DNA from 2 places in the Roseateles sp. GW821-FHT09B06 genome. Region 1 is predicted to be linked to the other one. Evidence: predicted binding sites of a transcription regulator. Region 1 holds the regulator's gene; the other holds the start of a gene.

Region 1 (15,331 bases):
CCTGCAGCGTACGCTCAAAAGCGGTGAATTTCATATCAGACTCCAAAAATGCCGAAACGCCACCATGGCGCTCCGGGGTGGAAGGCCCGCGACCAGGCTCTTCCGTACAAAAGGCGCTGTCTTACGACCGAGCCCTCTGAATCTTAGAAATTGTTGTTCTGTTCCGGTCGCGCGCAGCGCGCGGAGCCAGATCAGAAGTTGTTGTTTTGCTCCGAGAACAGCGAGGTGACCGACTCGCCGTCCGAGATGCGGCGGATGGTCTCGGCGAACAGGAAGGCCACCGACAGCTGGCGGATCTTGCCGCAGGCCTTGGCGGCGTCGGACAGCGGAATGGTGTTGCTGATCACCACCTCGTCCAGCTTCGAGCCCGAAATGCGCTCGATCGCGGGGCCCGACAGGATGGGGTGGGTGCAATAGGCGAACACGCTCTTGGCGCCGCGGTCCTTCAGCACCTCGGCCGCCTTCACCAGGGTGCCGGCGGTGTCAATCATGTCGTCCATGATCACGCAGTTGCGGCCGTCGATCTCGCCGATCACGTGCATCACTTCGGAGACGTTGGCGGCCGGACGGCGCTTGTCGATGATGGCCAGGTCGCAGCCCAGCTGCTTGGCCAGCGCGCGGGCGCGCACCACGCCGCCGACGTCGGGGCTGACCACCACCAGGTTCGAATAGTTGCGGCTCTTCAGGTCCGACAGCAGCACCGGTGACGCATAGATATTGTCGACCGGGATGTCGAAGAAGCCCTGGATCTGGTCGGCGTGCAGGTCCATCGTCAGCACGCGCTCGACGCCCACGGTCTCCAGCAGATTGGCCACCACCTTGGCCGAGATCGGCACCCGGGTGCTGCGTGGACGGCGGTCCTGGCGGGCATAGCCGAAGTAGGGGATCACGGCGGTGATGCGGCGCGCGCTGGCGCGCTTCAGCGCATCGACCATGATCAGCAGCTCCATCAGGTTCTCGTTGGTCGGCGCGCAGGTGGGCTGGATCACGAACACGTCGCGAGCACGCACGTTCTGCTGGATCTCGACGGTGACTTCGCCGTCGGAGAAGCGACCGACCACGGCCTTGCCGAGCTCGAGGCCCAGATGGGTGGCGATTTCCTGGGAGAGAACCGGATTAGCGTTGCCGGTGAAGAGGACGGTATTGAGCAGCACGGCGGCCATCCTTGGTGAAGGACCCGTGGCCAGCCAGCGCGTCCCGGGTCTTTCAAAACCAGAAACCCGCAGGGCGGGTTTCTTTCAGATCATTTGGCAGGGGAGGAAGGACTCGAACCCTCGCATGTCGGAATCAAAATCCGATGCCTTGACCAACTTGGCGACTCCCCTACACAGGACACTGCAGAGCTGCAGCACCCCAAAACTTTATCAGCCTTCGGCCCAGCCCCGCAGGGGATGCTCGGCCAGACCGCGGCATATCTTCCCAACCCAGCCGCAAGCTTGCCCTTGCAGAATCGTCGCCATGGATTGGTGCGACATGCCTTCTTCCCCACCCACCGTCGCCGTCTCCACTCTCGCGAAGACCGCGCTGCCCGAACCCGTCATCCGGCTGTTGCCGAACTGGGCTTCCAGCAACCTCAGCGCCTGGAGCACTTCGTTGCAGCTTGCCTCTGCCGGCTTCTGCAGGTCATTCCGACCAAAGCCATTCAGAAAACTTGCCACATTCGCTGCGCTTTTTGCGTCGCTGCTGTTGTGTGCAGGAAAGCCCGCTACTATAGCCACGCTTTCCGATCTTGCCAAGAGGGGGCTCGAAAAAATTTCCTTGGTGGCGATGCCGGTGGGCGGTTTGAGAACAGCGTACTGCTGGTCCGGCAGTTTGACCGGGTGCAGGATTTCGCCGATGCCCTCGACGAAGGCATTGCGGCCGCCCAGGAAGAAGGGCACGTCGGCGCCCAGCCTCAGGCCCAGCGGCAGCAGGCGCGACAGCGGCCAGTTCAGCCCCCACAGCCGGTTCAAGGCCAGCAGGGTGGACGCGGCGTCCGAGGAGCCGCCGCCCATGCCGGCGCCGGCCGGCAGGCGCTTTTCGATGTGGATGTCGGCGCCCAGGCCGATGCCGCTCTCGGCCTGCAGCAGCCTGGCGGCGCGCAGGCACAGATCGTCCTCGGGCAGGACATCGCCCTGGTCATGGCGTCGCAGCAGCCCGTCGGTGCGGCGTTCGAAATGCAGGGTGTCGGCCCAGTCGATCAGGGCGAAGATCGATTGCAGCAGGTGATAGCCGTCGGGTCGCTTGCCCACCACGTGCAGAAAGAGGTTGAGCTTGGCGGGAGCCGGGACGTCGTAGAGCGCTTGCATGAACAAAGATCAGGGGTCGAGCCGCGCGCGCAGGGTCACGGTCGGTTCGGTGGGGCGGGTGGCGACGATCAGGCCGTCGCCGGTGCGGGAGAGGTCGATCTGCCAGCCCAGCTGGGCGAAGCCCTGGGCCGGTGCCTTCAGCGGCGCACTCGCGGCCTGCGGCCAGGGGCGGCCGCGCAACCAGTCGAACAGCGCGGCCACGGGCACGGCCTCGCCCAGCATCTCGCGGGTCAGTGCATCCAGATCCTCGAAGCGGCGCTGGTCGGTGGGCGTTTGCAGCATGACCTCACGGGCGCTCCAGCGCGCCCGCGCGACCAGGCTGCCCAGCGGCGTGCTGAGCTCCAGGCGGCCGGCCGCGGGCGAGCCCAGCAGCTCGAAGGCGGCGTTGCCGCCCTCGGTGCGGGTTGCGCCGCTGACCTGCACCGACAGCCGGCCCGACAGGCGCAGATCGCCTTCGGCGGCCTCGGGCGGGGCCTCGCGCTGCAGATTGGCGCAGCCGCCCAGGAAGACCGCCAGCGCCAGGCCGGCGGCGAGCATCGACCTCATTGACCCGCCTTCAGGCGCTGGCGCGTCTCGCGCAGGGCCTCGTTCTTCGGGTCGCGCTTGGCGCCCTCGCCCCACACCTTGCGGGCCTCGTCCTGCTGGCCGCTGACCCACAGCACCTCGCCCAGATGGGCGGCGATCTCGGCGTCCGGGCGCGACCGATAGGCCTGGCGCAACAGGCGCAGCGCCTCCTGGTGGTTGCCCATGCGGAACTCGACCCAGCCCAGGCTGTCGACGATGAAGGGCTCGCTGGGCGCGTATTGCAGCGCCTTGGCGATCAGGGTCTTGGCCTCGTCCAGGCGCGTGTTGCGCTCGGCCAGCGAATAGCCCAGCGCGTTGTAGGCGTGGTAATGCTCGGGCTTGAGCTCCATGACCTTGCGCAACAGCTGCTCCATCGGTTCCAGGCGACCCAGTTTCTCGGCCATCATGGCCTGCTCGTAGAGGATGTCGGCATCGCCCGGGAAGCGCGTGGCGGCCCGCTCCAGCACCGCATGGGCGGCTTCCCACTGACGCACCTCGCGCAGCAGCTGCGATTCGGCCATCAGCTTGGCGCGCAGATCCTCGTCGCGCTCGCCGGGCAGGGCCTGCAGCAGCGCGCGCGCCTTGGCCACCTGGCCCTGGCGAGCCATCAGGCTGGCGCGGCGGTAGCTGACCTCCAGCTGGCGCTGCGGCGCATCGACCTTGGCCAGCCAGCTTTCGGCCATCTTCAGGTCGCCGCGCATCTCGGCCGCCTGCGCCAGCAGCAGCCAGGCCTGCTGGCGCGAATCCTTCAGCGCCTCGGCGCTCTCGGCGCTCGTGCCGTCCAGGCGGCTCAGGAAATTCTGCAGGGCCTTCTCGGCCGCTTCGGGGTGACGCAGGTCCAGCTCCAGCGCGCCCAGCGCATACCAGGCCTGGGCATTGTCCGGCGAGGCCAGCGTGACGATGCGGAACTCGCGCGCCGCATCGGCCGCGCGCTGGGCGCGGGCCAGGGTGCGGCCATAGGCCAGGCGCAGCGCATGGTGGTCGGGCTGCGCCTGCAGCCGCTCGGTGATCAGGTTTTCGGCCTCGGCCCGGGCGGGCATCAGGTCCAGCGCCAGCAGCAGCGGCTCGTCGGCCTGCGGGAATTCCTTGGCCGCGGTGCGCGCCAGGGCCAGGGCCTTGTCGTTCTCGTCGGCGCTCAGCGCCATGCGGCTCTGCACCAGCAGGGCCATCAGCCTTGTCGGCGGCTGTTGGGCCGCGGCCTCCAGCACCGGCTCCAGCACCTCGTAGACCTTCTTGGGTTCGGGCGTGCGCTGGAACAGGCGCGGCAGCGAGGCCAGCACGCCGCTGCGCTGGGCTTCCGGCGTCAGGGTCAGCAGGCTGCGCAGCGGCGCGGCCACCTCGGCCGGGCGATTCAGCGCGGCCAGCAGCTGGATCACCATCTGGTTGGCCTCGATCGATTCGGGCACGGCCTCGCGCCAGCCACGGGCCGCGATCAGGGCCTGGTCGCCGGCGCGGGCCTGCAGCGCGATATTGACGACGCGGCGATAGAGCTCGCTGTCGCCGGTGCGGCGCGCCGCATCCAGCAGCACCTGGAAGGCCACGCCGGGCTGACCGGAGCGCAGCTCCATCTCGCCAACCAGCAGCTGGTAGAACAGCGGGGCATCGAGTTCGGAATTCGAGGGCGTCGCGGCGCTGGCCGCGCTGGCGGCCTGCGCCTGGGCCGGGCTCAGCAGGGCCAGCAGGCCGGCGGCGGCCAGGGCGGCGAGGGTGGACTTGGGCATGTGGGCTCCTGAGATGGCCGCCGCATGATGCGGACGCCACATTGCTGGATTGTTGACCATTCTAGGAAGCCGCCCCGACGCCGATGGGCAATTCCCTGGGCCTTTATCATGCCGGTCATGCCCGAGTTGCCCGAAGTCGAAGTCACCCGCCTGAGCTTTGCCTCCGCCATCGAGGGGGCCGAGGTGCTGGAGCTGAGGCTGGGCAAACCGCTGCGCTGGCCGCTGGGCGTCGACCAGGACGAGTTGCTGGGCAGCGTGGTCGGCCCGACGCAGCGGCGTGGCAAATACCTGTGGCTGCCGCTGGCACAAGCGCGCGGCCAGGGCGGCTTGCTGCTGCATCTGGGCATGTCGGGCTCGCTCGCCTTCACGGCACGCGACTCGGCGCCGGGGCCGCACGACCATTTCGACCTGCGTACCAGCCGCGGCCTGCTGCGCCTGCACGACCCGCGGCGCTTCGGCGCGGTGGTCTGGTCCGAGGGCCTGGACCGCGGGCCGGCGGCCAAGCTGCTGGCCGGGCTGGGGCTGGAGCCCTTCGATCCGCGCTTCGACGGCAGGCATCTGAAGGCCGGTCTGTCCGGCCGCCGCGTCGCGGTCAAGCAGGCCCTGCTGGCCGGCGATATCGTGGTCGGTGCCGGCAATATCTACGCCTGCGAGGCGCTGTTCCGCGCGGGCATCGACCCGCGCATGCCGGCCCACAAGCTCAGCGGCCCGCGCTGCGAGCGCCTGGCGCGCGCCGTGCGCGAGGTGCTGGGCCAGGCCCTGCAGGCCGGCGGCACCACCTTGCGCGACTTCCGCGACGCCCATGGCGTGGCCGGCAGCTTCCAGATGCAGGCCCAGGTCTATGGCCGCGAGGGCGAGCCCTGCCGAGTCTGCGCCACGCCGATCCGCCGCATCCTGCAGGGCCAGCGTTCGACATTTTTCTGCCCTTCATGCCAAAAGAAATAACGCTGCCCCGGGACTTTGCCGCGCTGCTGGTGGCCTGGCAGCGCCAGCATGGCCGCCACGAGCTGCCCTGGCAGCAGACCCGCGATCCCTACCGCGTCTGGCTGTCGGAGATCATGCTGCAGCAGACCCAGGTGACGACGGTGCTGGGCTATTACCAGCGCTTTCTGCAGCGCTTCCCGACCGTGGCCGCGTTGGCGGCCGCACCGCTGGACGAGGTGCTGGCGCTCTGGGCCGGGCTGGGCTACTACAGCCGGGCGCGCAATCTGCATCGCTGCGCCCAGGCGGTCGCGCAGCAGCACAGTGGCGAGTTCCCGCGCAGCGCCGCCGAATTGCAGGAACTGCCGGGCATCGGCCGTTCCACCGCGGCGGCCGTGGCGGCCTTCTGCTTCGACGAGCGCGTCGCGATCCTGGACGGCAATGTCAAGCGCGTGCTGTCGCGCGTGCTGGCCTTCGACGGCGATCTGGCCAGCAGCGCCGAGGAAAAGAAGCTCTGGATCCATGCCCAGGCCCTGCTGCCGGGCGCGCCCGACATGAGCGCCTACACCCAGGGCCTGATGGACCTGGGCGCCAGCCTGTGCGCGACGCGTTCGCCGCAATGCCTGCTGTGCCCGCTCAGCGAGCTGTGCCGCGGCCGCGCCGAGGGCGAGCCGACGTTCTATCCGGTCAAGACCAAGAAGCTCAAGCGCGGCCGGCGCGAGAACTGGTGGCTGTGGCTCGAGCATGAGGGGCGCGTCTGGTTGCAGCAGCGGCCCGCCACCGGCGTCTGGGCCGGGCTGTGGACCCTGCCGCTGTTCGACGATGAGGCCGCGCTGGCGGCCCAGGCCCGCGCGCTGAGCACCGAGCTGGAGGTGATGCCGCGCGTCGAGCATGCGCTGACGCATTTCGACTGGGTGCTGCATCCGCGCCGCGCCGAACTGGCCCATGCCGCCGCGCCGGGCGAGGGGCGCTGGGTGGCGCGGGAGAAACTGGCGGACTATGCGCTGCCGGCCCCATTGAAACGCCTGATCGGCTAGGCGTATGCTTCGCCACCCAAGTTCCGCCGTTGGTTTGCAAGCATGAAGCCCCTGGTCAAAAGCGCCATCGAATCCGCCCTGATCGCCCTCCTGGTGGCCGCCGGCTGCCTCTGGTTCCTGATCTCGGCCGGCACCGCCGACGAGGTCAACAACGCCAAGATGGCGCTGCTCGGCCTCGGCCTGGCGGCCAGCCTGATCGCGCACCTGACCTATATGGGCCTGGCCCTCAAGCGCGACGGCCGCCCGCTGCTGGGCTGGATGGTCGGCTTGGTGCTGCTGTTCCCCATCGTCACCATCGTGGCGCTGGTGCTGATGTCCGCGCGCGACGAGGAGTCCCGGACGGCCTGACGCCGGGAGCGTCCCCTTGAGGGGGCGGGGAGGGCGGTCCTTATTTGGCGTCCAGCTCGCGGTGTCGCTTCAGCACATGGCCGTGGCTGGCGAACTGGCGGGCCAGGGTCTCGACCAGATAGACCGAGCGGTGCTGGCCGCCGGTGCAGCCGATCGCCACCGTCAGGTAGCTGCGCTGGTCGGCCGCGAAACTTGGCAGCCACTGGCGCAGGAAGCCGCTGATCTGGCCCACCATCAGCCTGACCTCGGGCTGCTCGGCCAGATAGTCGGCCACCGGGGCGTCGCGCCCGGTCAGCGGCCGCAGCTCGCGGTCGTAATAGGGGTTGGGCAGCACGCGCACGTCGAACACGAAGTCCGCGTCGCTGGGCACGCCATGCTTGAAGGCGAAGGATTCGAACACCAGGGTCAGCGCGCCGCCGGTGGCCGAGACCAGGTCGCGCACCCAGGCGCGCAGCTGGGCGGCGCGCAGCAGGCTGGTGTCGATCACGGTGGATTCGGTGCGCAGCGCGGCGAGCAGCTCGCGCTCCAGCGTGATGGCGTCCAGCAGCACGCGGTGCGCGTCCGCGCCATCGCCATGTAGCTCGCTGCGCAGCGGATGCGGGCGGCGGGTCTCGGAGAAGCGGCGTATCAGCGCGTCGTTGTTGGCGTCCAGGAAGATCGAGCGCACCAGCACCCCTTCGCTGCGCAGGCGCTTGATCAGCGGCAGCAGATGGGGCAGGGAGCCTTCGCTGCGCACGTCCATTGCGATTGCGAGGCGCCGCGCGCCGCGCTGCTGCTCCAGGGCCAGGAATTCCAGCAGCAGCTCGGGCGGCAGGTTGTCGACACAGAAGAAGCCGGCGTCCTCCAGCGCATGCATGGCCACCGACTTGCCGCCACCGGACATGCCGGTGACCAGCACCACCTCGCGTTGATTGCCGGCGGTGGGCGCGCTCACGAGCGGGCCCTCCGGGGGCGCGGTGCCGCATCGGTGGCCGAGAGCGCCAGCATCTCCTGCGCATGGGCCAGGCTGGCCGAGGAGAGGCGTTCGCCGCCCAGCATGCGGGCGATCTCCTGCACGCGCGTCTCGCCGGTCACCGGCCGCACGTCGCTGGCCGTGGCGCCGTCGCGCAGCGCCTTGGCCACGACGAAGTGATGGTCGGCGCAGGCCGCCACCTGGGGCAGGTGGGTGACGGCCAGCACCTGGCGTTCGCGCCCCAGCTGCTTCATCAGCCGGCCCACGGTCTCGGCCACCGCACCGCCGACGCCGGCGTCGATCTCGTCGAAGATCAAGGTGCCCGCGCCGGTGCCTTCGCCTCGCTCCAGCTGGCAGGTCGTCACCGCGATCGCCAGCGCGATGCGCGAGAGTTCGCCGCCGGAGGCCACCTTGGCCAGCGGGCGCGGCGTGCTGCCGGCATGCCCCGCCACCATGAACTCGGCGCTTTCAAGGCCGAAGCTCTGCGGCTCGGCCTGCGGCAGCAGCGCCACCTCGAAGGTGCCGCCGGCCATGCCCAGCTGCTGCATGGCCTGCGTGACGGCGGCCGCCAGCGCGGGTGCGGCCTTGGCCCGCGCCTTGCCGACGCGCTGGGCCTCGCGCTCGTAGGCGGCGCGCGCCTCGGCGAGCGTGCGCTCCAGCGTGGCCAGGTCGCCGGCCTCGTCCAGCGCCTGCAGCTCGGACTTCCATTGTTGATGCAGGGCCGGCAGTTCGGCGCCGGGGCGGCGGTAGCGGCGCGCCAGCGCCATCCAGGCCGACAGGCGCTCGTCCAGTTCGGCCAGGCGCTCCGGCTCCATTTCGGCGCCGTGTAGATAGTTGTTGAGCGTGTGCGCCGCGTCCTGCAGCTGGGCCTGCGCCCCCTGCAGGGCCTCGATGGCCGGGGCCAGGCGGGTGTCGTACCCGACCACGTCCCGTAGCTTGTCCAGCGCCTGCTCGGTCAGGCTCTCGGCGTTCTGCTCGGCTTCGCCGATGGCGTCGGCGGCGGCGCGCGCCGCTTCCATCAGGGAGGCGGCATGCGAGAGGCGCTGATGCTCGGCATTCAGCTCGTCCCATTCGTCGACGCCGGGCGCGAGGCGGCCGATTTCTTCGAGCTGCCAGGCCAGGCGTTCGCGCTCGCGGGCCAGTTCGCCGCTGCGGGTCTGGGCCGCCTCCAGCCGGTCGGCGGCCAGCTTCCAGGCGCCATGGGCCTGGGCCAGCGGCGCGCCGTCCAGCTGGGCGAAGGCGTCCAGCAGGGCGCGCACCGAGGCCGGGCGGGTCAGGCCCTGCCAGGCATGCTGGCCATGGATGTCCAGCAGGCTGTCGGCCAGCTCGCGCAGCTGGGTCACGGTGGCCACGCTGCCGTTGATCCAGGCGCGGCTCTTGCCTTGGATGTCGATCACGCGGCGCAGCAGCAGGGTCTCGGCCTCGCGCTCGAAGCCGGCCTCCTCGAGCCAGGCGGCGAGGCTCTCCGGGCTGTCGAACTCGGCCGTGATCTCGGCGCGGGAGGCTCCCTCACGCACCACGCCGGCGTCGCCGCGGCTGCCCAGCGCGAGCTGCAGCGCGTCGATCAGGATCGACTTGCCGGCGCCGGTCTCGCCGGTCAGCACGGCGAAGCCGCCATTGAAATCAAGCTCCAGGGCCGGCACGATGACGAAATCGCGCAGGCTCAAACGCCTAAGCATCACAGCTCTCCATGCCGACAGGCGGCGTGCTCGTTGCAGTTGCACGGCCGCAGGCCGCAGGCCGCTGGGGGGCGGGCCATCAGCTCACTCCCTCGTACCAGCGCAGCTTGCGGCGCAGCGTCGCGTAATAGCTCCAGCCCTTGGGGTGCAGGAAGCAGACCTTGTGCGCCGAGCGGCGCACCGTGATGCGGTCGCCGTGCAGCAGGCTGGCCAGGCTCTGCATATCGAAATTGACGCTGGCATCGCGGCCCGCGACGATCTCCAACCGCACCTCGCCCGAGTCCGGCAGCACGATGGGCCGGTTCGACAGCGCATGCGAGGCGATCGGCACCAGGATCCAGCCGGCGATGCTGGGGTGCAGGATGGGCCCGCCGGACGACAGCGAATAGGCGGTGGAGCCGGTGGGGGAGGCGACGATCACGCCGTCGGCGCGCATATTGGCGACGAACTCCTCGCCCACGTCCACCTTCAGCTCCACCATCGAGGCGGTGGCGCCGCGGCTGACCACCACATCGTTGAGCGCCAGACCCTCGAAGATCACCTCGCCGTCGCGCCAGACAGCGCCTTCCAGCATCGCGCGCTGTTCCTTCTCGTAGTCGCCGGCCAGGATCGGCGCCAGTGCCTCGCGGAAGCGTTCGAAGGAAATGTCGGTGATGAAGCCCAGCCGCCCCTGGTTGATGCCCACCAGCGGGGTGCCATGTCTTGCCATGTCGCGGGCGAAGCCCAGCATGGTGCCGTCGCCGCCGACCACGATGGCCAGATCGCACTGCGCGCCCATCTCCTCGTTCGAGAGGGCCGGGTAATCGGTGATGCCGGTGTTCTCGGCGGTGTCGCGTTCCAGGGAAACATCCAATCCCTGAGCGGCCACGAATTCGGCAATCTCCTCTAGAACCGGGCGTATGCCGCGAGCCTGGTGCTTGCCCACGATGGCCGCATGCAGAAAGGACTTGGGAGGAGGATTGACCATGCGCAGAATTACACCACAGCGATGTGAATACCCGCTGACCGATGGCCGCCTGTCCGTACAATGAAACAATGCTCGACGAGCGCTCCAAATCCCTGCTGAAGATCCTGGTCGAACGCTATATCGCGGACGGCCAGCCCGTGGGTTCGCGCACGCTGTCCAAGGCCTCCGGCCTGGAGTTGAGCCCGGCCACGATCCGCAACGTGATGGCCGACCTGGAGGAGCTGGGTCTGATCGCCAGCCCGCACACCAGCGCCGGCCGCATCCCGACCGCGCGCGGCTACCGGCTCTTCGTCGACACCATGCTGACGGCCCAGCACAGCATCGTGGGCGCGGACTCGCGGCCGATCGACACCCAGCAGTTGCTGCCCGACCAGCCGCAGCGCGTGATCGCCAGCGCGGCCCAACTGCTGTCCAACCTGTCCAGCTTCGTCGGCGTCGTGACCGCGCCGCGCAAGCCCAGCGTGTTCCACCACATCGAGTTCCTGCGTCTGGGCGAGCGCCGCGTGCTGGTGATCATGGTGTCGCCCGACGGCGATGTGCAGAACCGCGTGATCTTCACCACCCAGGACCTGAGCCAGCCCGAACTGGCCGAGGCCAGCAACCGGCTCAATGCCCACTATGCCGGGCTCAGCCTGGAGGCCGTGCGCGAACGGCTGAAGAGCGAGGTGGATGCGCTGCACGGCGAAATCGCCCAGCTGATGAGTGCGGCCGTGCAGGTGGGCACCGAGGCGCTGGAGCATGAGGAGGATCGCGTCGTCGTCTCCGGCGAACGCAATCTGCTGACCGTGCAGGACTTCAGCCACGACATGGGCAGCCTGCGGCGCCTGTTCGACCTGTTCGAGCAGAAGACCCAGCTGATGCGCCTGCTGGACATGTCCAGCCGCGCCGAGGGCGTGCGCATCTACATCGGCGGCGAGAGCCAAGTGGTGCCCTACGAAGAACTGTCCATCGTCTCGGCCCCCTACGAGATCGACGGCCAGGTGGTCGGTACCCTGGGCGTGATCGGCCCGACGCGCATGGCCTACGACCGCATGATCCAGATCGTGGACATCACCTCGCGGATGGTCAGCAACGCGCTGTCGCAGAAGTAGCGCCCCCCGCTGAGCCCGGGAAACCAGCGCATACAATCCGCGCTCGCCGGCCGCAGGGCCGGTTCCCATCCCAGGGGCCGTTAGCTCAGTTGGTTAGAGCAGAGGACTCATAATCCTTTGGTCACAGGTTCAAGTCCTGTACGGCCTACCAAGTTTTCATGGGGCATTGCCAGCAAGTGGCTGCCCACGCGCGCAGCTGCCACCTGATTGGCCCTTGGCCGGGCGGCTGGTGATGGTTCTGGGGAGGCAAGACGTGCCCCTTTGCAACACGCGGCGGGGATTGCGGAGCAAGAGCGACCCGTCTGGTTGCCATTCCGCGGTTCCCGTCCAGCTCTTGACGACGTTTCCCCGGAAGACCTTGACGAGCGACCTCCCGACCGTCGCAATGTGATTGCGAGCGGCGGCGAGGATGTGGGATTCAAGCTGCTTCACCCCTGTCGCACGATTCAATCGGCACGGTGGCTCGGTTCTACTTCGGCGCCGACCGCCCAGGCCCTGACCAGCAGCTCGCCGCTGCCCGGCACGCGGAACAGCTCGGCGTCGATCAGCTCGACCGGCTCGCCGCTGGCCAGGCGCCACTGCTTGGCGCCAGGGTAGCTGCGCCGGCCGCGGGGCGTCATCACGGAGGTGTAGTAGCGGCACTCCAGTACGACGACGCTGCGGTCGTCCTCGCCGGCACAGACCAGGCGGCGCAGCACCTTGTTGCTGTGGCGCGTGTCCTGGGTTGCCTGGGTCGTCCGGGCCATGGCGGCGGTCTCGCGTGTCAGGAGGCGGCGCCGGCCACGCGGTAGCTGGACGGATCCACGCCGTAGGCGCTCTTGAAGGCCTGCCAGAAGTAGCTGCGGCTGCGATAGCCCAGCTGCAGGCTGATCGCCTTGATCGGCTGGTCGGTGTGGCGCAGCAGCTCCTGCGCCCTGCGCAGCCGCAGCGTTTTCAGGAAGGCGATCGGCGAGCTGCCGTAGGCGCGCGCGAAGGACTGGTGGAAGCTCGTGCGGCTCATGCCGGCGATGTCGGCCAGGCTGTCCACTGTGTGGGCGCGGGCGGGCTCGTCGAGCATGCGCTCCATCGCCCGGGCCAGGCGCTCGGCGTGGCGCGGGTCGCCCTGACCGGTCGGCGTGCGCATCGACGGGCAGGGATGCCGGCGCAGCACGGCCGTGACCAGGCGCCTGGCGATGCAGTCGACGATGCAGGCCGCGCCGGCCTCGGCCGAGGCGGACTCCGCCAGCAGCTCGCCCGCGGCGGTGCGCAGCAGCTCGGTGCCGCCGATGTCCACGCCCACCGGGGCGCCGCCGGCGAACAGCTCCCGGCCGTCGCGCAACCGGGCGTGCACACCGGCATGCACCAGGCGCAGCGCGGGCATGTCGGCGCCGCCCGCGTCGCGCACCCGGCCGCCGGCGCCCGGCGCCAGGGTCAGGCTGCCGGCCGCCAGCCGCAGGGTGCCGGCCCGCTGCGTGGCCAGCTCGGCGCGGCCCTCGGCGACGACCAGCAGCGTCAGCGGGCGCCCATGCTCGGGCAGTGGCGTCCAGGCCGCGGGCGCGTGCAGCGCTGCGAATGGCTGCGCGCCGACTTCCAGCCGCTGCAGCATGCTTTCAAGAGAGGGCAAGGGCGAAGGGTTGGTCATCGCTTTCGACTGCATTGCGGCGATTCCTTATTATCCATAAAAATAGCGTACTAATAAATAGATCAATAAAGAACGCCGTGCGAATCAAATGAGACGGCGTGCTCCCTATCGTGGAGGCCTTGGTCAACTCGCACACCGGAGCATTGCGATGAAGAGCACGAAAACGAACCCCGGCGCGCTGCTGCGCGCCACGCTGCTGGGCGCGGCCTTGCTGGCGGCTGGCGCCGCCGGCGCGGCCCCCAAGGCCTATGCCGACCCGGCCAAGCCGGCGCTGCCGGCCTCGACCTTCCAATGGGATCTGAGTCGGACCGCCGTGGTCGTGATCGATCCGCAGGTGGATTTCATGAGCCCCAAGGGCAAGGGCTGGCCCATCTTCGGCGAAAGCGTCGCCGAGCAGAACCTGGTGCCCAATCTGCAGCGCCTGCTGGCGGCCTCCAAGCGCGCCGGCGTCACGGTCGCGATCTCGCCGCACTACTACTACCCGCACGATCACGAGTGGAAGCATGCGGGTCCGGCCGAGATCGTCCAGCACCAGCTGGGGATGTTCGACCGCAAGGGTGCGCTGACGCTGGACGGCTTCCGTGACTCGGGCGCCGACTATATGCCCGAGCTCAAGCCCTATATCGAGGACGGCAAGACGCTGATCGCCTCGCCCCACAAGCTCTACGGCCCGCAGAGCAACGACGTGATGCTGCAGCTGCGCAAGCAGCGCGTTGACAAGATCATCCTGGCCGGCATGGCCTCGAACCTGTGTGTCGAGTCGCACCTGCGCGAGTTCCTGGAGCGCGGCTTCGAGGTCGTGGTGGTGCGCGACGCGATCGCCGGCCCCAAGCTGCCCGACGGCGACGGCTACCACAGCGCGCTGGTCAACTTCCGCTACATCGCCAGCGGCCTGCTGAGCACCGACGAGGTGCTGGCCAAGCTCGAGAAGCGCTGAGCCGCGTTCGGGCCGCGTGCCGGCCGAGGGCTCGCGGCCCGTTCCGCGGCCAGGCGCTCGGCCAGCCGGCGCTGGCCTGGCCGGCGCCAGCCTGTGCCGGCACCACGGCGGGCAGCGATTCGTGCATCGGGTCGGCCTCCGCGGCATCCGGCTCGATGCGGTAGCCGATGGCGCGGAACGGCGGCAAGGGCGATGTCGTGACCCCCTCGACCGGCGGACCCGTCCGGTCCCTGGAACAAGGCGTCCGGCTCCTGCGAGGGCAGGGCCGGCTCGGCATGAAGAGAGGTGGCCCCGTCGTCTACTTGTGGCCCTCCACCGGCGTCAGCACCGGCGCCCCCTTGCGCTTGAGCAGCACCACGACGAAGCGCGCCGGCGCGCTGCTGCTGGCGTTGCGGCCGACGACGTGGATGTCCTTCGGGCCTTCGTAGAAGGTCTCGCCGGCATTCACCGTCACCAGCGGGCCGCCCTTGAGCTGCATCTGGATCGTGCCCTCAAGCACGTACACCAGGGCATGCGCATCATGCCTGTGCACCATGTCCTGCGCGCCCGGTGGGTAGGACACCTCGAGCATCATGGCCTCCTTGCCTGGATAGTCCGCCAGGGGCTTGACCATCAGTTCCTTCACCTCGGCATGCGGGGCAGCATGGGCGGCGCCGGCGCCCAGCAATGCACCGCACAGCAGGGCGGCGACGGGCCAAAGCAGATTCGTCTTCCTCATCGGGGTTCCTTTCGGGATCGGGTGGTTGTCGCGGCAGGGGCCCGCCCGGGTCCCTGCCAGAAGAGCGCCGCGCGCGGCGCTTCCCACTCAAGACGTTTGGTGCCGCCGCTTTGTGACGGGGCGTGACCCGCCCTTGCACGGGACGGGTCTTCGCACCCCGGCGGTCTCATGGCTTGTAGGCGATGACCTCGATCTCGACCTTGGTCCCGGCCATGTTGGTCGCCTGCATTGTCGAGCGCGTCGGCTTGTTTCCAGGGAAGAACTCGCTGTAAACGCGATTGAACTCAGCGAAATCACCGGCGTCGTCGAGCCAGACCATGGTCTTCACCACGTCCTCGAGCGTGCAGCCGGCCAAGGCAAGTGCACGAGCGACATTCCTCATCGTCTGGCGCGTGTGGGCTTCAATGTTCCCGGCGATGACATTGCCGTCTTCGTCCCTGGCGACCTGGCCACCCACAAATACAAAACCGCCGGCCTTGGTCGCCAA
Region 2 (15,331 bases), on a different contig from region 1:
CCGCTGCTGATCACCACCGGGCTGATGGCCACGGTCGCCTTGAAGCTGGCTGACTGGGATACGCAACGCGAGCGCAACAACTTCGAGCGCGAGGCCGGCGCCGCCGCCACGGCGGTGGAGAATGCGCTGCGCGAGCCGCTGCACGCGCTGGAGGCCGCCCATGGCCTGCTGCTGGTGGCCCCCGAGCCCGACCGCGAGGCCTTCCGGCGCGGCACCGCCGCCCACCTGCTGCCCGGCGGCCCGCTGCTGGCGCTGGGCTGGGCTCGCCAGGTGGAGCGCAGCGCGCTGCCGGGCTTCGAACAGGCGGCGCGCGCCCAGGGCTTCGACGGCTATGTGGTGCACGACCGCGATCGCAGCGGCGACCGCCCCACCCCGCCCGACGAGGCGGCGCTGGCGATCCGCCTGATCGAGCCGCTGCCGCGCAATGCCGGCGCCCTCGGCGTCAACATCCTGTCCGTCCCGCCCGCCCGGGCGGCGCTGGAGCGCGCCCGGCGTACCGCCCTGCCCTCGGCCACCGAGGGCTTCCAGCTCTCCCAGGACAGCCAGGCCGCCACCGGCGTGGTGGTCTATCAGGCCCTCTACCAGGGCATGCCCAGCGTCGCGGCCGAGCGCGACCGGGCGCTGCGTGGCGTGGTGTTCGCCACCTTGCGCCCCGACCAGTTGATCCAGACGGTCTCCGTCCGCATGCCGGAGCACCTGCAGGTCTGCCTGATCGACACCGACCCGCAGACGCCCCGGCCGCGCCTGGCCGGCCCGCCGGACTGCGAGCTCCTGCCGGCCGGCCTGCCGCAGACCCTGCGCACGCTTAGCTTCGCCGGACGGGCCTGGGACATCCGCGTCTACGCCCCGCAGGACCTGTTCAACAGCAGCGGCCGCGGCAGCTGGGCGTTTGCGCTGGTGGGCCTGCTGTGCTGTGCGCTGCTGGGCGCCCTGCTGCTGACCGTGACCGGCCGGGCGCGCCGCATCGAGGTCCTGGTGGGCGAGCGCACCGCGGCGCTGGAACACGAGGTGCAGGAGCGCGAGCGTGCCTCGGCCGCCCTGCTGGCCAGCGAGCAGCGCTTTCGCAACATCTTCCAGAACGCGCCGATCGGCCTGTGCTTCACCGACCTGGACGGCATGCCGCAGGAGGTGAATCCGCAGTTCTGCCGCATGCTGGGCTACACCGAGCAGGAACTGCTGCGGATGCGCAGCCTTTCCTTCACCCACAAGGATGACCGCGCCGAGGACGTGCGGCAGTCGCGCCTGCTGGTGGCCGGCAAGATCGACATGTACCGGCGCCAGAAGCGCTATCTGGCGCGCGACGGCCGCGTCATCCATGGTCGGGCGCTGGTCAGCCTGCTGCGCGATGCGCGCGGCGAGCCGCAGCGCCTGGTGGGCGTGGTGGAGGACATCACCGATCAGCTGAAGATGCAGGAGCTGGAGCAGGCCCGCGAGGCCGCCGAGGCCGCCAGCCACGCCAAGAACGACTTCCTCTCGCGCATGAGCCACGAGCTGCGCACCCCGCTGAACGCGATGCTGGGCTTCACCCAGCTGCTGGAGATGGACCGCGAGCAACCGCTCAGCGAGCGCCAGCGCGGCTGGGCCGCCCAGGTGCAGCAGGCCGGCTGGCATCTGCTGGAGATGATCAACGACACCCTGGACCTGTCGCGCATCGAGTCGGGTTCGCTCAAGCTGGACCTGCAGCGCCAGGACCTGGACGAGCTGCTGGACGACACGCTCGCGCTGATCGAGAAGCCGGCCCGGCAACGCGGCATCGCGATAGGCCGGGCGCTGGCCCCCGAGGCCCGGCATGCCGTCGGCGACGCCACCCGGATACGCCAGGTGCTGACCAACCTGCTCAGCAATGCGGTCAAGTACAACGTCGAGGGCGGCCGGATCGAGCTGAGCTCGCGCCTGCTGCCCAGCGGCATGCTGGAGCTCAGCGTCGCCGACACCGGCCTGGGCCTCAGCCCCACCCAGTTGGCCGAGCTGTTCCAGCCCTTCAACCGCCTGGGCCGCGAACGCAGCGGCACCGAGGGCACGGGCATCGGCCTGGTGATCTGCGAGCGCCTGCTGGAGCTGATGGGCGGCGGCATCAAGGTCAGCAGCGCCGAGGGCCAGGGTTCGACCTTCTCGCTGCAGCTGCCGGCCGCTCCGGCACCGCTGGACGACGCCGATTCGATGCCCGCCGCGCTCGACGAACCCGCGCCGACCACCCGCCGCCGCATCGTCTACATCGAGGACAACGCCGTCAATGTGGAGGTGATGCGCGGCATCCTGGCCCAGCGCAGCCGGCTCAGCCTGGAGATCTACGGCGACGGCGCGAGCGGCCTGGCGGCCGTGCTGGCCGATCCACCGGATCTGCTGCTGCTGGACATGCAGCTGCCCGAGCTGGATGGCCTGGGCGTGCTGCAGCGCCTGCGCGCGGCGCCGCAATGCGCCCAGTTGCCGGTGGTGGCGATCTCGGCCAACGCCCTGCCCGACCAGATCGCGCGCGCCCAGGCCGCGGGCGTGCGGCAATACCTCACGAAGCCGGTCGATGTGCGCGAACTGCTGGCCCTGCTGGACCGCTTGCTGGGCGATCGCTGAAGCGCGCCGGCGTGCGCGCCATGCAAAATAGGCGCATGAGCTCCACCGAACTGGCCCCCACCGCCCCCACATCCGCCCTGGTGCCCGTCGCAGCCGGCCCGGCGCAGGCCGCCCAGCAATGCCTGACCTTCCGCATCGGCGCCGAGGAATACGGCATCGACATCCTGAAGGTGCAGGAAATCCGCTCCTACGAGGCGCCGACCCGCATCGCCAACGCGCCGGCCTTCGTCAAGGGCGTGGTCAATCTGCGCGGCGTCATCGTGCCCATCGTCGACCTGCGTCTGCGCCTGGGCCAGCCGGCCGACTACAACGCCTTCACCGTGACCATCGTGCTGAACGTGCTGGGCCGGGTGGTCGGCATCGTCGTGGACTCGGTTTCCGATGTGCTGGAACTGGCCGCCGACGCCATCAAGCCGCCGCCCGAGATCGGCGCCGCGCTGGACAGCCGCTTCATCACCGGCCTGGGCAAGCTCGGCGAGCGCATGCTGATCCTGCTGGACATCGAGCGCATGGTCGCGAGCCCCGACTTCGGTCTGGTGGACTAGTTGGCGGCCGGGAACGCAGCAGCGGACACGCTCCGCAGCACGAAAGTTAGTAGTTGCTATCGCGCTGATTGTTTACGAATCTTAACTACAGCATTAGCCCCAGCGATTTAGCACTCTTTCCCCCGGAGTGCTAATATTGCCGCCACTGGAGCCCAAGGCTCCTGGCTGGAGGATATTGAATGACTGTACCGACCGCATTGGCTGTTCGCGATCCCTGGGCCCTGGTGCCCTCGCTGGGGAACCTGGACGCCTATATCTCGGCCGTCAACCGCCTGCCGCTGCTGACCCCCGAGGAAGAGCTGTCGTTTGCCCGCCGCCTGCGCGAAAGCGGCGATCTGGAGGCCGCCGGCCGCCTGGTGCTGTCGCACCTGCGCCTGGTCGTCTCGATCTCGCGCCAGTACCTGGGCTATGGCCTGCCGCAGGGCGACCTGATCCAGGAAGGCAATGTGGGCCTGATGAAGGCCGTCAAGCGCTTCGACCCCGATCAGGGCGTGCGCCTGGTCAGCTATGCGATGCACTGGATCAAGGCCGAGATCCATGAATACATCCTGAAGAACTGGCGCATGGTCAAGGTCGCGACGACCAAGGCCCAGCGCAAGCTGTTCTTCAACCTGCGCTCGATGAAGCACAGCCTGAAGGAAGAGGCGGCCGAGGGCCAGACGCACCGCAACACCTTGACCGAGAGCGAGCTGGAGCATGTGGCCCGCACCCTGAACGTCAAGCGCGAGGAGGTGCTGGAGATGGAGACGCGCCTGTCCGGCGGCGACGTGGCCCTGGAGCCGCAGACCGACGACGACGGCGAGAACAGCTTCGCCCCGATCGCCTACCTGGCCGACGAGAGCCAGGAACCGACCCGCGTGCTGGAGAGCCGCTCGCGCGACGAACTGGCCGGCAACGGCATCACCCGTGCGCTGGAGGCGCTGGACGAGCGCAGCCGCCGCATCGTCGAGGAGCGCTGGCTGAGGGTGAACGACGACAGCTCGGGCGGCATGACCCTGCACGAGCTGGCCGCCGAGTACGGCGTCTCGGCCGAGCGCATCCGCCAGATCGAGGTGGCGGCGATGAAGAAGATGAAGAAGGCGCTGGCCCCGGCCGCCTGAGCCCTGGCCTGAACAGCGGCTCCGCCCCAGCAGAAAACCCCGGCCCGCCGGGGTTTTCCGTTTTTCAGGCGGCCAGCGCGCGCATCTCGGCGTAGAGGTCGGCCTTGCCCTCGAAGCCGATGCCGGGCAGCTCGGGCAGGGTCACATGGCCGTTGTCGACCCTGACGCCGTCCGGGAAGCCGCCATAGGGCTGGAACAGGTCGGGATAGGACTCGTTGCCGCCCAGGCCCAGGCCGGCGGCAATGGCCAGCGACATCTGGTGGCCGCCATGCGGCACGCAGCGGCTGGGCGACCAGCCATGCTCCTTCAGCATCTCCAGGGTGCGCAGGTACTCGACCAGGCCATAGCTGAGCGCGCAGTCGAACTGCAGATAGTCGCGGTCGGGCCGCATGCCGCCGTAGCGGATCAGGTTGCGCGCATCCTGCATCGAGAACAGGTTCTCGCCGGTGGCCATGGGCTTGTCGTAATGCGGTGCCAGCGCGGCCTGCAGCGCGTAGTCCAGCGGGTCGCCGGCCTCCTCGTACCAGAACAGGTCGTACCGCGACAGCGCCTTGGCGTACTCGACGGCGGTCTTCAGGTCGAAGCGGCCGTTGGCATCCACCGCCAGCCGCTGGCCCGGGCCCAGCAGCTTCAGCACCGCCTCGATGCGCTTGCAGTCCTCGGCCAGCGAGGCGCCGCCGATCTTCTTCTTGACGACCGAATAGCCGCGGTCCAGATAGCTGCGCATCTCGCGCTCCAGCCCCTCCAGGCCCTGGCCCGGCCAGTAGTAGCCGCCGGCGGCGTAGACGAAGACCTTGCGGTTCGGCTGGCCCGTGCCGTGGCGCTCCGCCAGCAGCTGGTAGAGCGGCTTGCCCTCGATCTTGGCCACCGCATCCCAGATCGCCATGTCCAAGGTGCCCACGGCCACCGAGCGCTCCCCGTGGCCGCCGGGCTTCTCGTTGACCATCATCGCGGCCCAGAGCTTGTGCGGGTCGAGGTTGTCGCGCTCGGCGTCCCGTACGCTGGCCGGATCCGCCTCCAGCAGGCGCGGGCGGAAGCGCTCGCGGATCAGCGCGCCCTGGCCGTAGCGGCCGTTGGAGTTGAAGCCGTAGCCGACCACGCGCTTGCCGTCGCGCACGACATCGGTGACCACGGCCACCAGGCTCAGGGTCATCTTCGAGAAATCGATATAGGCGTTGCGGATATTGGACGAGATCGGTTTGGTGACTTCGTGGACTTCGAGGATCTTCATGGGACTTCTCTTGAGGGTGAAGGCTAACGGGACAGGGAGGCGCCGCCGCAGATCTGCAGGTCCTGGCCGGTGATGGCCGCGGCCGCGGGCGACAGCAGGAAGCCGACCAGGGCAGCGATCTCCTCGGGCCGGATCAGCCGGCCGAGCGGCGGCAGGGCCGGGGGTTCGCTTTGGCGCGCCGGATCGGCCAGCATCGCGGTCTGGGTGGCGGCCGGCGACACCACATTGACCGTGACGCCCCGGGCCACGACCTCGGCCGCCCAGCTGCGCGCCAGCGCGATCAGCGCGGCCTTAGTGGCGGCATACTGGCTGCGCCCGGCCTTGCCCTGCGCGACGCGACTGCCCAGCAGCACGACCCGGCCCTGGCCGGCCGCCGCCATCGCCGGCAGCAGTGCATTCGCCAGCTGCTCGGCCGCCCCCACATGCAGGCGCCACATCAGTTCACCGTCCTCGGCCCGCAGGCCGCCCAGCGGGGCGACGCGCAGCACGCCGGCCGCATGCACCAGGGCCTGCACCGGGCCCAGGCGCGCCGCGGCGGCGGCCAGCGCGGCACCGTCGCACAGGTCCAGCGCGACCGGTTCGAACTGCTCGTGCGCGATGGCCGGCGCCGCCAGGTCCAGGCCCGTGACCCGCCAGCCCCCGGCCAGCAGGAACTCGGCGATCGCGCGGCCGATGCCCGAGCTGCTGCCGGTGACGACGGCATGCGCAGACCGCTCATTCGGCACGGATCTTCCCCTCGGCGATGATCCTGGCCGACAGCGCCATATCGTCCTTCTGGAAGCGCACGAAATCCTCGATCGAGCCGGGCGTCAGCAGCAGGCCCTGGGCCGTCAGCTTGTCGCGCATCTCGCCGTCCAGCGCCTTGTTGACCTCGGCGTTCAGGCGGCGCGCGATCTCGGGCGGCAGCTTGGCCGGGCCCCACAGGCCGTACCAGCTGTAGAACTCGTAGCCCGGCACGGTCTCGCCGACCGCCGGCACATCGGGCAGATTGGGCACGCGGGCCTTCGAGGTGACGGCGATCACCTTCAGCTGGCCGGCCTTGGCGAAGCCGGCCGAACCGAGGATGGGGTCGATGAAGGCGTCGATCTGCCCGCCCACCAGATCCTGGTAGGCCGGCGACGACCCCTTGTAGGGCACGATCACGTACTCGATGCCGCCGGCCCGCTTCAGCAGCTCGGTGGACAGGTGGCCGGCCGAGGCGGTGGAGCCGATCGCGAAGGTCAGCTTGCCAGGATGGGTCTTGGCATGGGCCAGCAGGCCCTTGACGTCGCCGAAGGGCAGGTTCTTGTTGACCGCCACCGCCAGCGGCGCCTTCGCCACCAGGGCCACCGGCGTGAAGTCCCTGACCACGTCGTAGGGCACCGACTTCAGGGTCATCGGCGTGGTCGTGAAGGTCGAGGCGTTGAACAGCAGGGTGTAGCCGTCGGCCGCCGCCTTGGTCACCGCGGTCGCGCCGATCGTGCCGGCGCCGCCGGCGCGGTTCTCGACGACGAAGGGCTGGCCCATCTGCTCGCCGAGCTTCTGGGCCAGCATGCGCCCGACCAGGTCCAGCGTGCCGCCGGGCGGGAAGGGAATGATCAGGGTCACCGGCCTGGCCGGATAGGCCTGGGCCAGGCCCGCCTGGCTCAGCGCCGCCAGGGTCAGGCCCAGCGCGGCACGCAGCAAAGATCGTTTGCCTTGCATGGTCTTGTCTCCGTTGTTGTGGGGTCTCGAAACCCGCGGGCTCAGCGCTGCGGCAGGCCGGCGTTGGCCAGCGCGGCGCGCAGCGCGGCGATCTCGGCCTCGCTGGGTGCCTCGGTCGGCGGGCGCACGGTCGGCGCGGCCAGCACGCCGGCCAGGTACATGCCCATCTTCATGCGCGCGTGGGCCTCGCCGGTGGGCTCGCCGCCGCCGTAGACCGCGTCCTTCAGCGGCGTGATCAGGTCCTGCACCGCCATCGCGCGCTTCAGGTCGCCGGCCTTCACGGCCTCCCACAGATCGTTGATCAGGCCGGGGATGAAGGTGGCGAAGCCGACCAGGGCGCCGTCGACGCCCTGCACCATCGAGGCCAGCAGGTATTCGTCGTGGCAGGTCAGGATGGCCTTGGAGGCATCGGCATCGCGGATCGCCTTGATGTCGGCCGCGTACTTGTTCATGTCGCGCTGGCCCACCTTGAAGGCCTGCACATAGGGCAGCTTGGCCAGCATCGCCAGCGTGGCCGAGGAGTAGGAGGCGCGCGTCCAGGCCGGGTAGACATGGGCCACCAGGTCGAGGCCGACCTCGGCGATGGCGGCGAAGTACTCGCTGACATGGTCGGGCCGGAAGCCGAAGCGCAGCCAATGGTGGGGCGGCATCACGTCCAGGCCCTGGGCGCCGGCCTCGCGCGCCATCGCCGCGTGCTCGCGCGCATCGCGGATGCCCTCGCAGACGATCGAGGAGATCACCGGCAGCCGCCCCTTCAGCTCGTCGGCGACGATGCGGGTCACCTCGCAGCGCTCCCGCGGGGTCAGCGAGAACACCTCGCCGGTGTGGCCGTTGGTCATCACCGCCACGACGCCGCTCTGCTGGGCCAGCCAGGCCGCATGGCGGCGCAGTTCGCGCTCGTCGATCTTGTGATCGGGGGTGAAGGGACAGGCGATCGCGGGGATGATGCCGCGGTAGTTCTGGATCGTGGGCATGGGGGTCTCGTCTCCTTGGTGAACAATCGGGCCGCTGTGGCGCGCCTCGGTGACTTCATCTTCGGAGAACTCGCCGCCTTCGGCCAATGCTGCTTCGGTCTTCTTTCATGCCCTCAAAGCACCGCCCCGATGAACCTGATCTGGCTCGACGATTTCCTGGCCCTGGCGGCCAGCGGCAACTTCTCGCGCGCCGCCGAGGAGCGCCACATGACCCAGCCGGCCTTCAGCCGGCGCGTGCGGGCGCTGGAGGAATGGCTGGGCGTGGCGCTGTTCGACCGCAGCAGCCATCCGGTCACCTTGACCGAGGCCGGCGAATGGTTCCGCTCGGTGGCCCAGGAGCTGCTGGCGCGGGTGGCGCGCATCCCGGACGAGGCGCGCGCGGTCGCCGATGCCAGCTCGGCGACGCTGCGCATCGCCGCCACCCATGCGCTGTCCTTCACCTTCCTGCCGGCCTGGCTGCGCGGCCTGGAGTCGCGCCTGGCGGTGGGGCCGATCCAGCTGGTGTCGGACGTGATGCAGCAATGCGAGGCCCTGCTGAGCCAGGGCCGCGTGCAGTTCCTGCTGTGCCATGCGCACGAGCAGGTGCCGGCGCGGCTGGACCCGAACGCCTACCGCTCCATGGTGGTGGGCCGTGACGAGCTGATCCCGGTTTCGGCGCCCGACGCCGCGGGCCGGCCGCGCCATGCGCTGGACGGCGCGGCCAAGGTGCCGCTGCTGGCCTACAGCGCCGAGTCGGGCATCGGCCGGCTGCTGCGGGCGCTGCGCGGGCCGATGCTGGAGAGCGTCAATGCCCAGCCGCAGCTGACCGCCCATCTGGCCACGGTGCTGAAGACCATGGTGCTGGACGGCCGCGGCCTGGCCTGGCTGCCGCGCAGCCTGATCGCCGAGGAGCTGGCCTCGGGCAGGCTGCTGCTGGCCGGCGCTGCGCCCTGGGCGCTGCCGGTGGAGATCCGCCTGTACCGCCAGCAGCAAGCGCTGGCGCCGGCGGCGGAGAATTTCTGGCGCGCGGTCGGCAGCGCGCCGCATTGAGGGCGGCGGCCGGCCGCGCCGACCGGGCCGCCCTGGCCGCTCAGGCCTTCTCGGCCAGCAGCAGCTTGATGTCGTCGGCCAGGGCCTGGGCGCCGGAGCCGTAGCGCGAGAACACGCGCACCCGGCCCTGGGTGTCGAAGATGAAGCTGGCGGCCGTGTGGTCCATCGTGTACGAGCCCTCGGTCTTGCCGGGCACCTTGGCGTAGTAGACCTTGAACTCCTTGGCCGCGGCCTTGGTCTGCTCCTCGCTGCCGCGCAGCGCGACGAAGCTCGGGTCGAAGCTCTGCAGATAGGCCTTCAGCAGCGGCGCCGTGTCGCGCTCGGGATCGACGGTGACGAAGATGCCCTGCACCTTGTCGCCGTCGGGGCCCAGCGCCTTCTTCACCTGGGCCAGCTCGGCCATCGTCGTGGGGCAGACATCGGGGCATTGCGTATAGCCGAAGAACACGATCAGCACCTTGCCCTTGAAGTCGCCCAGCGTGCGGTCGCGGCCGTCCTGGTCGGGCAGCTTGAGGTCGCGTGCGTACTCGGCGCCGGTCAGGTCGATGCCCTTGAAGGCGGGCTTGGCGGCACCGCCCAGACGGTCGCAGCCCGCCAGCAGCAGGGACGAGGAGACGGCGACGAGGCTCAGCAGCAGGTGGCGTTTGTTGATCATCATGACAGCAGGGGCATCAGGTAATGGTCCAGCAGCAGGGCCGCGAACAGCAGCGACAGATGCCAGATCGAGAAACGGAAGGTGGCACGCGCCAGCGTATCCGAATAGTGGCGCCAGAGCTTCCAGGCGTACCAGCAGAAGGCCAGGCCCAGGCCCAGCGCCGCGGCCAGGTAGAGCCAGCCGCTCATGCCGGTCAGGAAGGGCAAGAGGGTCGCGGCCAGCAGGATCCAGGTGTAGAGCATCACCTGCAGCCGCGTGTAGTCCGAGCCATGGGTGACCGGCAGCATCGGCAGGCCGGCCTTGGCATAGTCCTCGGTGCGGTACAGGGCCAGGGCCCAGAAATGCGGCGGGGTCCAGAGGAAGATGATCAGGCACAGCATCAGCGCCTCGGGACCGACCTCGCCGCGCAGCGCGGCCCAGCCCAGCACCGGCGGCATCGCGCCGGAGGCGCCGCCGATCACGATGTTCTGCGGCGTCAGCGGCTTCAGGATCACCGTGTAGATCACCGCATAGCCGACGAAGGTGGCGAAGGTCAGCCACATGGTCAGCGGGTTGACCCAGAACCACAGGATGGCCGAACCGAGCGCGCACAGCGCGGCCGAGAACGTCAGCGTCTGCGCCCGGCTCAGCTCGCCCTTGGCGGTGGCGCGCCAGGCGGTGCGCTTCATCTTCGCGTCGATGCGCTCCTCGATCAGGCAGTTGAAGGCGGCGGCCGCGCCGGCCACCAGCCAGATGCCCGCGGTGGCCGCGAGGATCACGCCCCATTCGGCGGCGGCGGGCGCGCCCGGAATGGCCAGGGCCATGCCGATCACGGCGCAGAACACGATCAGCTGCACGACCTTGGGCTTGGTCAGCTGGTAGAACTGCTGCCAGCGCGAGGGCGACAGCGGGAGGGTGGAAGCTTGGGTCATAGGATTCTTCGGACGCTCTCCGCCTGGCGCAGGCGCGCCAGCATGAAACTCAGCAAGGTCAGCAGCGCCGCGGCGCCGCCGGTATGGGCCAGGGCCGCGACGATGGGCCAGTCCAGCACCACGTTGGACAGGCCGCTGGCCAGCTGCCAGGCGGCCACCAGCAGCAGGCGCCAGGCCCAGCGTCGGGCCTCGCCACCCTGATCGTCGCTGCGGCCCCACAGCGCCCAGGCGATGGCCAGGATGGCGGCGAACACGAGCAGCGCGCCGATGCGGTGCGTCATGTGGATGGCCGTCAGCGCCGCAAAGGGCAGCCAGCCGCCATCGGCGCCGACGCCCAGCTCGCGCCACAAGGTGAAGCCATGCTCGAAATCCATCTCGGGCCACCATTGGCCGGCATGGCATTGCGGGAAGGCGTCGCAGGCCAGCACCGCGTAATTGGTGCTGACCCAGCCGCCCAGCGCGATCTGCAGCAGGGACAGCGCAAACAGCCCCCAGACGGCGCGGCTCAGCCCCGCGCCCAGGTGCAGCGGCCTGGGGGCATAGCCCTGGGCCTGCCAGGCCAGCAGCACCAAGAGGCCCAGGCCGCCCAGCAGGTGCAGCGTGACGATGGCCGGGAACAGCTTCATCGTCACCGTCAGCGCGCCGAAGGCCCCCTGCATGCAGACCCAGGCGAGCGTCACCGTGGCCCACCAGGGCGAGACCTGTTCATGACGCCGGCGCCAGCTCATCACGCACAGGCAGAGGATCAGGAAACCGACGCCGCTGGCCAGGTAGCGGTGCACCATCTCGACCCAGGCCTTGCCATGGGTCACCGGGCCGCTGGGCAGCGCGGTCTGGGCGGCGTGGATCTCGGCCTGTGCCCCCAGCGGGCTGGCGTTGCCATAGCAGCCCGGCCAGTCGGGGCAGCCGAGGCCCGAGTCGCTCAGGCGCGTGAAGGCACCGAAGATCACCAGGTCGAAGGTCAGGAACAGGGTCAAGAGGGTCAGCGCGCGCAGCTTCTCGCCGCGCGTGGCGGCGCGCGAGCGCAGGCGCAGCCACAAGAGCGGCCCGCCGCCCAGCAGGGCGCCGAAGGCCAGCAGCTGGGCCAGCGGGGCGAGATTGACGAGATCGGCACTCACGGTCATTTCCGGTCGAGCGCAATTGCGCGGCAGCCCGAATGTATGGCCGAGCGGGCAGCGCCGGTCCGGCTCCGCCGGGCGGTCGGTGCCGCCCCCTTCGAGGGGGCGCGCGAAGCGCGCAGGGGGTGGGCTCTCATCTCAACGGCCCGGCTTGTCCCAGCCGGCATTGGCCTTCAGCAGGCGGTTCAGGTCGTTCTTCAGCTTGGCCGGATCGGGCTCGGCGGGCGCGCGCAGCATCCAGCGGCCCATCGGATCGATCAGGAAGAAATGGTCCTGCAGCCCGCCGCCGGCGGCCGGCTTCAGCCAGGCCGCCAGCTGGGCGCGCGGCGCGCGCAGCACGGTGACCGGCACGCCCTGGGCCAGGGCCTGGCGCAGTTCGGGGCGCGGCGGCGCAGCGTCGTCCGGGATCAGCAGCAGCTTGTCGACCTTGTCGCGCTCCTTGCCCAGCATCTCGCGCAGCTGGCGCTGGATGTAGAGGCGCTTCTCGCAATCGGCGGCGCAGGCGCTGCCGTCCTGCACCAGGGTCAGCAGCCATTGGCCCTTCAGCGACTCGGCCGGCACGGCCTTGCCGTCCAGATCGCTCAGGGTCAGGGCCGGCAGCTCGACGGTGGGCAGGATCAGCTCGCCATAGGCGCGCCCCTGCGGCTTGATCACGTAGAAGGTGAAGTAGGAGGCGATCACCGGCGCCGCGCAGGCCAGCACCACCAGCAGCATCGACAGGCGGCCGCGGCGCGTGCGCTGCTGCGAGGCCATGGCCTGCGGATCGGGCAGGCTGTGCACCGTCAGGGACAGGCCTTCGTCAGCGAGTGCGTGGGCGGAGGCGGGGACGGACGAGTTGGAACCAGACATAAAGACCCAGGATCAGCGCGGCGAGCGCAAACCATTGAAAGGCGTAGCCATAGTGTTTCTGCAGGCCGGTGTCGGGCACCGGCCAGTCGCGCAGCAGGCCGCCCTCGGACGAGGGATCCTGCTGCAGCACGGTCAGCGGCAGCAGGGCTTGGCGGATCTCCTGCGCATAGGCGGCGGAGGCCAGATTTTGCCGGATCCGCCCCTGCCCCGCTTCGCCCAACTGGTAAAGCCTGGACGGCGCGGCGATCAGACGACCCTGCAACTCGATCGGGCCCGCGGGCGTTAGCAGCGGCGGCAGGTGCTCGCGCTCGCGCGCGTCGCGCGGCAGCCAGCCGCGCTGCACCAGGATGGCCTCGGCCCGGCCCTCCAGCAGCAGGGGCGTCACGACATAGAAGCCGACCCTGCCGGCCATCGGCCGGTTGTCCAGGAACACGGTCTTGTCGGCCAGCCAGCGCCCGCGCAGGCGCACGCTGCGGTGCAACTGGCTGGCGCCGTCGTCCGGGCCCGCGCGCAGCTCGGCCGCCAGCAGCGGCGGCAGCTTGCCCTGCGCCGCAATCGCCTCCTGCAGCGCGATCTTCTGCGCCGCGCGGTCGAGCTGCCACAGGCCCAGGCGCGCGGTCAGCGCCACGCCCAGCAGCGCGGCCAGCAGCACGACCCAGCGCCGCCCGCCGCTCATCGCCGCGCCGCTCCGGTGGAATAATCGCTCGCCATGAAATTCGTCTTCCTGATCGCCTTCGTCGGCATCCTCGGCGCCCTGGGCGCTGCGGGCCTGCTCATGCTGCGCCGGAGCAAGGGCAAAACCAGCATGGCGCGCGCGCTGGCGCTGCGGGTGGCCGTCTCGGTAGCGCTGTTCCTGTTCATCCTGCTGAGCTATTACATGGGCTGGATCCAGCCGACCGGCGTGCCCCTGGGCCGCTGAAACAACAAACGCCGCGCAATGCGGCGTTCGTATTTTTCACCCAGCGGAGCCCGTGGATCCGGCTCCGCCGGTCCACCGGGCTCGTCCCCTTGAGGGGGCCGGCGAAGCCGGTAGGGGGTGGCCCCTCCCTACATCCAGTAGACCACGACGTACAGGCCCAGCCAGACCACGTCGACGAAGTGCCAGTACCAGGCGGCGCCTTCGAAACCGAAGTGGCGCTCCGCCTTGAAATGGCCCTTGTGCAGGCGCAAGGTGATGAACAGCAGCATCAGCATGCCGACGAACACATGGAAGCCGTGGAAGCCGGTCAGCATGAAGAAGGTCGAGCCGAACACGCCGGAGCTGAGCTTGAGGTTCAGGTCCTTGTAGGCGTGGCTGTATTCGTAGCCCTGCACGAACAGGAAGACGATGCCCAGGATCACCGTCATCCACATGAAGGCGATGGTCTTGCCGCGCTTGTCGTCCAGCAGCGCATGGTGGGCGATCGTCAGGGTCACGCCCGAGGTCAGCAGCAGGGCCGTGTTGATGGTCGGCAGCGGCCAGGGGCCCATGGTGCTGAACGGCTCCACCGTACCGGCTGGCGACGCGGTCATGCCGGCCGCGACGCTGGGCCACAGGGCCTTGAAGTCGGGCCACAGCAGCGCGTTGTCCAGGCTGCCCAGGCTCGGCACCGAGTGCACGCGGGCCCAGTACAGCGCGCCGAAGAAGGCGGCGAAGAACATCACCTCCGAGAAGATGAACCAGCCCATGCTCCAGCGGAAGGAGAGGTCGATGCGGTCGCTGTAGAGACCGCCCTCGCTCTCGCGGATGGCGTCACCGAACCACTGCTTGAGCACGAAGGCCCACCACAGCAGGCCGAAGGCCAGCGAATAGGCCCCCCAGTCATGGCCGTTGATCCACTGGCCGGCGCCCAGGATGACGAAGAACAGGCCGATCGCGGCCATCACCGGATGCCGCGAGGGCCCGGGCACGAAGTAGTAGGGAGTGGTCCCGTGTGGAGTCGCTGCCGACATCTGTTTCTCCTCGAACTAAATCTTCAGTCCTGCTGGTCTTATCAGGCGCTGGCCACGCCGCTGCCAATCACCCATTGGACCAGCAGCACCAGCACCAGCACGAATATCGCGGCCCCGATGACGCCGGCGATGATCACATGCACCGGGTTCAGCTTGGCCACATCCTTGTCATAGTCGGCGCCACGGCGCACGCCGAAGAAGGCCCAGGCGATCGCCTTGACCGTCTGCACGAAGGACGCCGGCCGAGCCGCCGCGTCCTTCAAATCCTGTCCCGGCTTCTGGTCCTGCTCGCTCATAGCTTGGGTTCCGCCTTCGGCACGGCGGCCTGTTTCTGACCCTTGCCCGCCACCTCGAAGAAGGTGTAGGACAGGGTGATGGTCTTGACATCCTTGGGCAGCTTGGGGTCGATCACGAAGACCACCGGCCATTGCTTGGCCTCGCCCGGCTGCAGGGTGTACTCGTTGAAGCAGAAGCATTCCAGCTTGTTGAAGTGGGCCGTGGCCTGCTTCGGGGCATAGCTGGGGATGGCCTGCGCCGACATCACCTTGGGCTGCACATTGCGGAACTCGTACATCACGGTGGCGAGTTCGCCCGGATGCACCTCCAGATGGTTGACCGCCGGCTTGAATTCCCACGGGCCGCGCGCATTGGCGTCGAACTCGATGGTGATCTTGCGGCTGTAGTCGACCTGGGTGTTCTTCAGATCGCTGGCCCTGACCGCGTGCTGACGCTCGGA

What was found. The regulator HrcA, encoded in region 1, represses chaperone genes, less so after heat shock. The targets are predictions, from matches to a motif close to TTAGCACTCNNNNNNNNNGAGTGCTAA.
Region 2: the regulator HrcA is predicted to act here: its motif matches at 3,221-3,247, upstream of rpoH (RNA polymerase sigma factor RpoH).

The regions. Positions count from the first base shown of each region.
Region 1 is NZ_JBWKPM010000003.1:199,877-215,207, forward strand. It holds gene AC07OQ_RS04245 (50S ribosomal protein L25/general stress protein Ctc) at 1-34, opposite strand, end outside; gene AC07OQ_RS04250 (ribose-phosphate pyrophosphokinase) at 192-1,154, opposite strand; tRNA gene AC07OQ_RS04255 (tRNA-Gln) at 1,249-1,325, opposite strand; gene ispE (4-(cytidine 5'-diphospho)-2-C-methyl-D-erythritol kinase) at 1,365-2,288, opposite strand; gene AC07OQ_RS04265 (lipoprotein insertase outer membrane protein LolB) at 2,298-2,834, opposite strand; gene AC07OQ_RS04270 (tetratricopeptide repeat protein) at 2,831-4,573, opposite strand; gene mutM (bifunctional DNA-formamidopyrimidine glycosylase/DNA-(apurinic or apyrimidinic site) lyase) at 4,691-5,518, shown strand; gene mutY (A/G-specific adenine glycosylase) at 5,503-6,531, shown strand; gene AC07OQ_RS04285 (hypothetical protein) at 6,574-6,879, shown strand; gene rapZ (RNase adapter RapZ) at 6,920-7,813, opposite strand; gene recN (DNA repair protein RecN) at 7,810-9,510, opposite strand; gene AC07OQ_RS04300 (NAD kinase) at 9,590-10,477, opposite strand; gene hrcA (heat-inducible transcriptional repressor HrcA) at 10,546-11,568, shown strand; tRNA gene AC07OQ_RS04310 (tRNA-Ile) at 11,643-11,719, shown strand; gene AC07OQ_RS04315 (hypothetical protein) at 12,015-12,314, opposite strand; gene AC07OQ_RS04320 (helix-turn-helix transcriptional regulator) at 12,332-13,204, opposite strand; gene AC07OQ_RS04325 (cysteine hydrolase family protein) at 13,338-14,126, shown strand; gene AC07OQ_RS04330 (cupin domain-containing protein) at 14,425-14,844, opposite strand; gene AC07OQ_RS04335 (RidA family protein) at 15,011-15,331, opposite strand, start outside.
Region 2 is NZ_JBWKPM010000038.1:6,348-21,678, forward strand. It holds gene AC07OQ_RS22325 (CHASE domain-containing protein) at 1-2,568, shown strand, start outside; gene AC07OQ_RS22330 (chemotaxis protein CheW) at 2,604-3,113, shown strand; gene rpoH (RNA polymerase sigma factor RpoH) at 3,293-4,213, shown strand; gene AC07OQ_RS22340 (mandelate racemase/muconate lactonizing enzyme family protein) at 4,278-5,444, opposite strand; gene AC07OQ_RS22345 (SDR family NAD(P)-dependent oxidoreductase) at 5,468-6,169, opposite strand; gene AC07OQ_RS22350 (Bug family tripartite tricarboxylate transporter substrate binding protein) at 6,159-7,127, opposite strand; gene AC07OQ_RS22355 (dihydrodipicolinate synthase family protein) at 7,169-8,101, opposite strand; gene AC07OQ_RS22360 (LysR substrate-binding domain-containing protein) at 8,231-9,130, shown strand; gene AC07OQ_RS22365 (SCO family protein) at 9,171-9,788, opposite strand; gene cyoE (heme o synthase) at 9,785-10,696, opposite strand; gene AC07OQ_RS22375 (COX15/CtaA family protein) at 10,693-11,820, opposite strand; gene AC07OQ_RS22380 (SCO family protein) at 11,953-12,663, opposite strand; gene AC07OQ_RS22385 (SURF1 family protein) at 12,614-13,339, opposite strand; gene AC07OQ_RS22390 (DUF2909 domain-containing protein) at 13,373-13,582, shown strand; gene AC07OQ_RS22395 (cytochrome c oxidase subunit 3) at 13,711-14,595, opposite strand; gene AC07OQ_RS22400 (DUF2970 domain-containing protein) at 14,637-14,891, opposite strand; gene AC07OQ_RS22405 (cytochrome c oxidase assembly protein) at 14,888-15,331, opposite strand, start outside.